Regions from separate parts of the Streptomyces sp. NPDC048420 genome, predicted to be linked through region 1. Evidence: riboswitches for the same ligand, from Rfam matches in the RefSeq annotation. Region 1 holds a riboswitch; the other holds the start of a gene.
What was found. A riboswitch is a leader RNA that binds a small molecule or an ion and turns the genes downstream of it on or off. The one in region 1 is predicted to bind ZMP and ZTP.

Region 2: it holds a riboswitch for ZMP and ZTP, as region 1 does, so the genes downstream of both, AB0D34_RS28985 (glycine hydroxymethyltransferase) here and AB0D34_RS22080 (bifunctional 5,10-methylenetetrahydrofolate dehydrogenase/5,10-methenyltetrahydrofolate cyclohydrolase) in region 1, are expected to answer to the same signal.

What each region holds. Positions count from the first base shown of each region.
Region 1 is NZ_JBEZKG010000011.1:204,972-209,174, reverse strand. It holds gene AB0D34_RS22085 (glycosyltransferase) at 1-999, opposite strand, end outside; gene AB0D34_RS22080 (bifunctional 5,10-methylenetetrahydrofolate dehydrogenase/5,10-methenyltetrahydrofolate cyclohydrolase) at 1,059-1,901, opposite strand; ZMP/ZTP riboswitch at 1,924-2,006, opposite strand; gene AB0D34_RS22075 (hypothetical protein) at 2,086-2,358, shown strand; gene AB0D34_RS22070 (nuclear transport factor 2 family protein) at 2,383-2,748, opposite strand; gene AB0D34_RS22065 (hypothetical protein) at 2,922-3,218, shown strand; partial or broken gene AB0D34_RS22060 (type III PLP-dependent enzyme) at 3,290-3,713, opposite strand; partial or broken gene AB0D34_RS22055 (ABC transporter ATP-binding protein) at 3,873-4,203, opposite strand, start outside.
Region 2 is NZ_JBEZKG010000016.1:23,453-27,655, reverse strand. It holds gene AB0D34_RS28990 (LLM class flavin-dependent oxidoreductase) at 573-1,424, shown strand; ZMP/ZTP riboswitch at 1,535-1,624, shown strand; gene AB0D34_RS28985 (glycine hydroxymethyltransferase) at 1,666-3,117, shown strand; gene AB0D34_RS28980 (hypothetical protein) at 3,190-3,840, opposite strand; gene AB0D34_RS28975 (hypothetical protein) at 3,982-4,203, opposite strand, start outside.

The DNA.
Region 1 (4,203 bases):
CGGTACCGCCGGTACCCCCGCGCGCAGGCCCGCCGCGGTCGTGCCCGCGCCGGCGTGATGGACCACGGCGGCCATCCGCGGGAACAGCGCCGCGTGGGGCACCTCGCCGATGGTCAGCATGTCGTCGCCCGTCGCCGTCAGGCCCGCCCAGCCGCGCTGGATCACTCCGCGCAGCCCGGCCCGGCGCAGCGCGCGCACGATCTCGGTGCTGGTCCGGGTGGGGTCGGGCACGGTCGCACTGCCCAGGCCCACGAAGACCGGCGGGGGGCCGGAGTCGATGAACCTCAGCAGGTCGTCAGGGAGCCGGTCGTCTCCGTCGTACGGCCACCAGTAGCCGGCCACATCCAGTCCGGACCGCCAGTCCCGGGGCCGGGCCACCACCCGCGGGCTGAATCCGTGCAGCACCGGCCAGCCCTGGCGTTCACGGGCACGGAGTGCCGCGGCCGGGCGCTTCGAGGGCAGACCCAGCCGGGTGCGCACCGCCGGCACGGCCGAGGCGAAGACCTGTTCCACGGCGAGGTTCAACCCCACCCCGGCGACCCGGTTGCCGAGCCCGCCCCAGGAGCCGATGCCCAGCATCGGGGGCGGGAACTCCCTTGTGGCGCCCAGGGGTTGGAGATTGAGTCCCAGGCTGGGCAGTGCCAGCCCCTCGGCGATGGCGTGCCCCAGCGGGGCCACCGACCCGGACAGGAGCAGCGCGTCGCTCGTCCGTGCGGCCGCCACCAGGTCGTCGGCCATCTCACCGGCCAGCGCTCGCGCCATCGCGACCACCCGTACCAACTTGCCCACACCGGTCGAGCTGCGGTGCAGGGCCCGGCCGCGCGAGGACTCCAGCTCGGCGCGGGGGTCGACGGGGAGCGCGTGGAACCCGAGCCCGGCCCGTGCCGCCAGCGGTCCGAAGCGCTCGTGGGTGACCAGGGTGACCTCGTGCCCTGCTCGCGCAAGACCGTGCCCGAGGCCGGTGAAGGGGGCGACATCGCCCCGGGAACCCGCTGTCATGATCGCTACCCGCACGACGGACAGTATGCCGCCGCGAGGAGCGAACGCCCCGTGCCGAACTAGTGACTCTGCCGTGCGGCGGCCGAAACCGTCTGCTCCAGCAGCGTGGCGATGGTCATCGGACCGACGCCGCCCGGCACCGGCGTGATCAGGGAGGCCCGCTCCACCGCGGAGTCGAAGTCGACGTCGCCGACGTTCCCCTCGTTGTAGCCGGCGTCGACCACGACCGCGCCGGGCTTGATGTCCTGGCCTCGGATCAGCCGGGGCCGCCCCACCGCGGCGACCACGATGTCCGCCTCCCGTACGGCCGCCGACAGGTCCGCCGTACGGGAGTGGCAGTAGGTCACCGTGGCGTCGCGGGCGAGCAGCAGCATCCCGGCCGGCTTGCCGAGGATCGCGCTGCGGCCCACGACCACGGCCCGCTTGCCGGCCGGGTCGACGTCGTACTCGTCGAGCAGCCGCATGATCCCGCCGGGCGTGCACGACACGAACCCCGGCAGGCCGAAGCTCATCGTGGCGAAGGAGGCGAAGGTGACGCCGTCGACGTCCTTCTCCGGCGCGATCGCCTCGAACGCGGCCCGCTCGTCGATGTGCGCGCCCATCGGGTGCTGGAGCAGGATGCCGTGCACGGTGGGGTCGTTGGACAACTCCCGCAGCGCGCCGACGAGTTCCTCGGTGGTGGTGGCGGGCAGCTCCACGTGCCGCGACTCGATACCGGCCTTGCGGCAGCGGTTGCGCTTCATCCGGACGTACGTGACGGACGCGGGGTCCTCACCGACCAGGACCGTCGCGAGACACGGTGCCTGTCCCGTGCGGTCGGTGAGGTCGGCCGCCCGCTTGGCGGTCTCCTCGACCATGCGCCGGGCGAGTGCGGTGCCGTCCATGAGCCGTGCCTGGGACATGAGCCACTCCTGAGCCGATCGTAGGAATCGCCCAGGCGCGCGGCATCGAGTGTGCGGACCGCTCCCCGGTGGTGCTCCACCTCAGCGCCAGTCACGGCCCGCTCATCAGACTAACCGACACGCTGCGCAGGACAGGCCCAGGTCAGGAGTCAGTGTCGAGATCTGGGCGAGGGAACTCGACTGGGTGGGCCCGGTGAAGGAGGCGATCTTCGCTCGGCTGGCCATCCTGGCCCGGCACGCGTCCCAGGCCCGCCGCGCCACCCTCGACTCCGACGGTCTGCGGAACTGGCAGTACAGGGTGCTGCTGACCCTGCGCCGGCTCGGCCCGCCGTACATCGGCAGCCCCTCGCTCCTCGCCGAGCACCTCGGACTTACAAAAATGGTTGTGGCCACCGAGTCGCAGTCAGCCTGGCAGGCACCGTCCGAGCCAGGAAGGTCCAGGTCAGCCGCGTCCTGATCTGGACCTTGGGCACCCTCCTCGCTACTCGTCCCAGGCCTGGATCAAGGTCTGTTCGGTGATCTTGCCGTCCTGCAGGGTCAGCATCGACTCGGACAGGACTCGTACCCCGTCGGAGTACAGGCACGACTCGCTGAACGCCACATGGTCGCCGTCCACGACACACTGTTCCATCTTGTGCGTCATGTCACGGCTGTAGACGTCCTCGAGCATCGCACTGATCTCGTCCCTGCCGTGCAGCACCTTAGGGTGACTGGGCTGGGTGTTGCGGTCGACGACGCGCATCTCGGCGTCGTCCGCGTAGAGCGACAGAAGAATCGCCGCGGAGTCTCCTTCGATCCCCCGGCGCAGTGTTTCGCTGGTGAAGCCTGAGCTTGCCGCCGTGCCCATGGTGACCTCCTTCGAGGGCCGCGACCCGACGAGGAACGGGCCGCCGTAGGGCCTCTACTACGAGACTCCTCCGCCCCGGCGGTCACGGCAAGCGCAGGCCGGGCGCTCCGCCTGACGGGTGAGCGGCGCCGGGCGGCCGTGTCCGCGAGGGCCCCGCGGGCGTTGCTGAACACATGATCTCAACTCGACGTATCGTCGCCGCCGTCGGTCTCGCCGTCGGCGTCACCGGTCTCGCCGCTCCCCTCGCGAACGCGGCCGACGCGGCCGCCCCGACCGCGGGTCCGCTCAGCCCGATGGCCATGCTCGACTCGCTCGCGATGAGCGACATCCCCGCGGAGCACAGGGCCCAGATGCCGAGGGTCTCCGAGCAGCTCAACAAGGCCAACGACCTGTACAAGCTGAACGAACTGCACCAGGTCACCGACCTCGCGGCCCCCGTCACGGGGTTGCTGCCCGCGATCGAGGGCTGACCCCTCCCGCACGGAGACCGAGGGCCGCCCGGAACGCCGGGCGGCCCTCGACGTATGTCCACTCGGAAGTCCAGGAAGTGGAACCCGGGTCGGGGATGCGTCATGAAGTCGTGGTGCGAGACGTTCGACGCGTAGGCGCCGGCCGGCGAGAACAGCACCCCGTCACCTGCCCGCAGCCCGGACACGGGAACCCGGCGGGCCAGCACGTCCTTCGGGGTGCACAACTGCCCGGCGAGAGTGATCCGGTCGCCGCTTGCCGCGGGTCTTGGCCGGGGGTGTGGCTACGCCTCCACTCCGCAGTACGCCGTCAGCGCCCGCCCCGGCTCGATCCGCAGGGTCGGCCCAGGGTAGGCCTCCGCCAGCCGGGCGAGCCCCTCGCCGTACGCCGCCCATCGACAGGACGGCCTCGGCGCCCCCCAGCTGCTCCGCCACTGCCAGGCCGTTGGCCAAGTGGGCGTGAATGCCCCGGAGTTCGAACTGAGGATAGGAGCTGTCGGCGAGGGCCACGGCGACCCGCGCGTGCGGGCAGCACCCCCACCCACGGCGATCACCTCGCCCGGTGTCTTGCCCGGACCGCCGAAGGCGAGCAGCCGGCCCGGGACCGCCTGAGCCTGGCGAGGTTCCAGGAGTGCGGGGCAGCCGCAGACCACGAACTCACCCGGCCGTGGCAAGAAACTGGGTGGCCGCGAGCTCCGCGTACAAAGGATCCCCGGCAACCAGTTCCTGATGCGTCCCCACCGCCCGCACCTGCCCCGCGTCCATCACCACGATCCGGTCAGCCATCGTCACCGTCGACAACCGGTGCGCCACCACCAACACCGTGGTCGTCCGTGCCACATCCGCCACCGTGTCCCGCAGCGCCGCCTCGTTCACGGCGTCCAGCTGAGACGTGGCCTCGTCCAGCAGCAACAACCGGGGCCGCCGCAGCAAGGCCCGGGCGATCGCCACCCGTTGCCGCTCGCCGCCCGACAGCTTGGTCCCCCGA
Region 2 (4,203 bases), on a different contig from region 1:
TCCGCCGGCCATGTGCACACCAGGCCCATGGCCTGACCAACGGGGAGACATGAAGTCGGGCACCTCGCTCAACGAGGGCCGGTGATGGGGTGCCCGGCCGGGACCGATCGGCGAGGCGGGTGAGGGGCGGACCCGCGAGGCGGCGAGGGGCCACCGGCGACGTGTCGGCTGTCGTCCGGCGATGCAGGTGAGGGCGGACCGGCGAGGCGCTGGCGGGGTTGAGTCGTCGAGAGCGTCCAGCGGGCCGCGCGGGTGGGGATTTCCCCGCGAGCGGAGGGGAGTTGGCGAAAGCCGTGCCGCTCAGGCGTCCCTGCGCGCCAGGTCCGCAGGGCGGGACGAGTGCTGCCGCGTCAGTGATCCCGGTCCCGAGGACATGACCGTTCGCACTCGCCAAAAACGCGTTGTCGTACCCAGCCCGGCCGCGTTACGTTCCTCGCACTCTGACGCACACGCTCTCTTGAACCATCGCCGCAGAACGGGAGCAGGCCTGCGCACAGCGCGCGGTGCCACGGAGGGGCGGCAAGGGATCCGGCCGACCGGCGGGTCCCGTACGCCCTCCGGAGGACTCTCCCATGAACATCGGCCTCGGCCTGCCCATCGACGACCCCGCCCAGCTGCTCACCTGGGCCCGGCGCGCCGACGCGGGCCCCTTCAGCACTCTCGGTCTGCTCGACCGCCTCGTCTACGACAACCCCGAGCCCCTCGTCACCCTCGCGGCCCTCGCAGGCGCCACTGCCCGCATCCGCGTCCAGACCGAGGTGCTGATCGCGCCACTCCACAACACCGCCCTGCTCGCCAAACAGACCGCCACCCTGGACAGTCTCTCGGGCGGCCGCTTCACGCTCGGCATCGGCGTCGGAGGCCGGGAGGACGACTGCCTGGCCGCCGGGATCGACCTCCACCGTCGAGGCCGCCGCCTCGACGAGCAGATGACGCTGCTGCGCCGCGCATGGTCCGGAGAGCCCTACGGCGAAGGTGTCGGCCCCATCGGCCCCACCCCCATGACCCCCGGTGGCCCGGAGGTGCTGTTCGGCGGCTTCGCTCCCGCCGCCCTCGAACGGGTCGGCCGCTTCGGCGACGGCTTCCTCGGCGCCGCCCTGCCGCCGTCCTTCATGTCCAACCTGTTCCGCGCCGCCACCACGGCCTGGCAGAAGCACGACCGACCCGGCCGCCCCCGCCTCGTCGCCCAGGCGAACGTCGCTCTCGGCCCGGACACCACCCTGGACCTGGCCCGCCGCAACCTCCGCGACTACTACGCCTTCAGCGGCCACGTCGAGTACATGGAGGCGGGCCTGCTCACCACCCCGCGCCAGATCCGCGAGGCCGCCGACGCCTACTTCGGCATCGGCGCCGACGAGGTGGTGCTCTACTGCTGGGCCCCGGACGCCGACCAGATCGACCGCCTCGCCGACGTGCTCTTCTGACGTCGTCCACCGCCACGGCTTCGGGGCCCGGAACCCGCGACCGGGCCCCGAAGCCGTCGCTCGCATGGTGGACGCCGCGCCGAGGCCCCACGACGTGCCCGGTAGGCTGGCCGACAGGCCGTGACTGGCGCGCTGGGATGGGACGGACCATCGGGGAGCGGCCTGTGAGTGACCAAGTGCCGTGCGCCTGGGCCGAACCGTGATCCGTGACCGCTTCAAGCCACGCAGCCCGGAGGCCGCCATGTCAGAGCAGCAGCCCCTGTCCACCGAGTCCACGGCCTTCCGCGCCGCCCTCGACGTGATCCGCGCCGTCGAGCCGCGCGTCGCCGACGCGATCGGCCAGGAGGTCGCCGACCAGCGCGAGATGCTCAAGCTGATCGCCTCCGAGAACTACGCCTCCCCGGCCACCCTCCTCGCGATGGGCAACTGGTTCAGCGACAAGTACGCCGAGGGCACCATCGGCCGCCGCTTCTACGCCGGCTGCCGCAACGTCGACACCGTCGAGTCCCTGGCCGCCGAGCACGCCAAGGAGCTCTTCGGCGCCCGCCACGCCTACGTCCAGCCGCACTCAGGCATCGACGCCAACCTCGTCGCCTTCTGGTCCGTCCTCGCCCAGCGTGTCGAGGTGCCCGCCCTGGAGAAGGCCGGCGTCCGTCAGGTCAACGACCTCTCCGACGCCGACTGGGCCGAGCTCCGCCAGGCCTTCGGCAACCAGCGCATGCTCGGCATGTCCCTGGACGCCGGCGGCCACCTCACCCACGGCTTCCGCCCGAACATCTCCGGCAAGATGTTCGACCAGCGCTCCTACGGCACCGACCCCGCCACCGGCCTCGTCGACTACGAGGCCCTGCGCGCCTCGGCCCGCGACTTCAAGCCGCTGATCATCGTCGCCGGCTACTCGGCCTACCCGCGTCTGGTGAACTTCCGGATCATGCGTGAGATCGCCGACGAGGTCGGCGCCACGCTCATGGTCGACATGGCACACTTCGCCGGCCTCGTTGCCGGCAAGGTCCTCACCGGCGACTTCGACCCGGTCCCGCACGCCCAGATCGTCACCACCACCACCCACAAGTCCCTGCGCGGCCCGCGCGGCGGCATGGTGCTGTGCGACGACTCCCTCAAGGACCAGGTCGACCGGGGCTGCCCGATGGTCCTCGGCGGTCCGCTCCCGCACGTCATGGCCGCCAAGGCCGTCGCCCTCGCCGAGGCCCGTCAGCCCTCCTTCCAGGACTACGCCCAGCGCATCGTCGACAACGCCCGCGCCCTGGCCGAGGGCCTGATGCGGCGCGGCGCCACCCTGGTCACCGGCGGCACCGACAACCACCTCAACCTGATCGACGTGGCCTCCTCCTACGGCCTCACCGGCCGCCAGGCCGAGGCCGCCCTGCTCGAGTCGGGCATCGTCACCAACCGCAACGCCATCCCGGCCGACCCCAACGGTGCCTGGTACACCTCCGGCATCCGCATCGGCACCCCCGCCCTGACCACCCGTGGTCTCGGCACCGCCGAGATGGACGAGGTCGCCGGCCTCATCGACCGCGTCCTCACCACCACGGAGTCCGGCACCACCAAGTCGGGCGCCCCCTCCAAGGCCCAGCACATCCTCGCCCCGAAGGTCGCGGACGAGATCTCCCACCGGGCCAGCGACCTCGTGGCCGGCTTCCCGCTGTACCCGGAGGTCGACCTCGGCTGAACCACCACCCAGGCGGTGCCGAGCGGCACATCACGCTCTTGAGTTGTCAAGGACCGATGACTCAGGTGGCGATTACAGATCGATGAGTTCCTGTCGTGGCGCTTCCCGCGGCGGTCCGGCTCCCGGCCGGGCCGCCGCGCGGCGTATCAGCCGAGTGCCGCCGGCCCCGACCGCGAACCCCACGGCAAGCCCCGGAAGCGCCCACCAGGCGCCGTGGCTCAGGCCCCCCGCTCCGTCACCGCCCTCAGTCCCGCGCTGCCCCTCCACGGCCCCGCCCACCAGCCCCGCCCGGTCAAGCTGATCGAAAACCGTCCGTGGCGCCCGATGCCAGCGGATGTCGTCGTCCTCCCTCTCCGGTGCCGGGTCCGAGCGCACCCATGGAGTGCCGTCCTCTGCCAGGAACAACTGATCCTGGCGCTCCACGGCCACGTCACCACCCGGCGCCGAGCCCGTCTGCGGCCAGCCACCGACACCCGTCAGCCCCCACACCACGGTGAGCCGTACCGGCGGATACCGGCCCTCCTCCCAGTCGCCCGACACCCGCTCCGTGCCTGTGTGCATCGGCTGCAGCAGCTGCCACAGGCGAGCGAAGTACGGCTCTGGGGATCGCACGACCTGCGTCCGGACAGAGCCGCCGGTGACGACCATCGCCAGGTCGGGCCTGTCCAGGCCCGACCCCCGTGTCGACAGCGTCACCGCGTCGGCCACCGGTGCTCCGAGCAGCGCCACAACCACCGACAGCGGTAAGAGCGCCGTGAGCGCCCGACGTGGCCCTGGCCGCAACCTCGTGTGTCTGCTCCCCACAGCCATCCCCCCTCGATCGACTCAGCCTCGCTTCCTCAAGCTCGTGGGCCCCCTCCTTCGTCACACATCGCGTAGTTCCTGCCGTGGTCCCGGCTCCCGGCGCAGGCGCTCCCATGGCATCCGCAGCGCGAACGGCCGCAGAACCAGAGCCAGTACGGCACCGGCCGCCAGACCCGGCAGCGCCCACCACCACTCGGTGCCGTCGTCCGCGGCCGAGGACGCGCGCACAGGCGCCGAGGTCGGCGAGACCTCCGCCGCACCGGGGTCCGGAGCCCCCGCGTC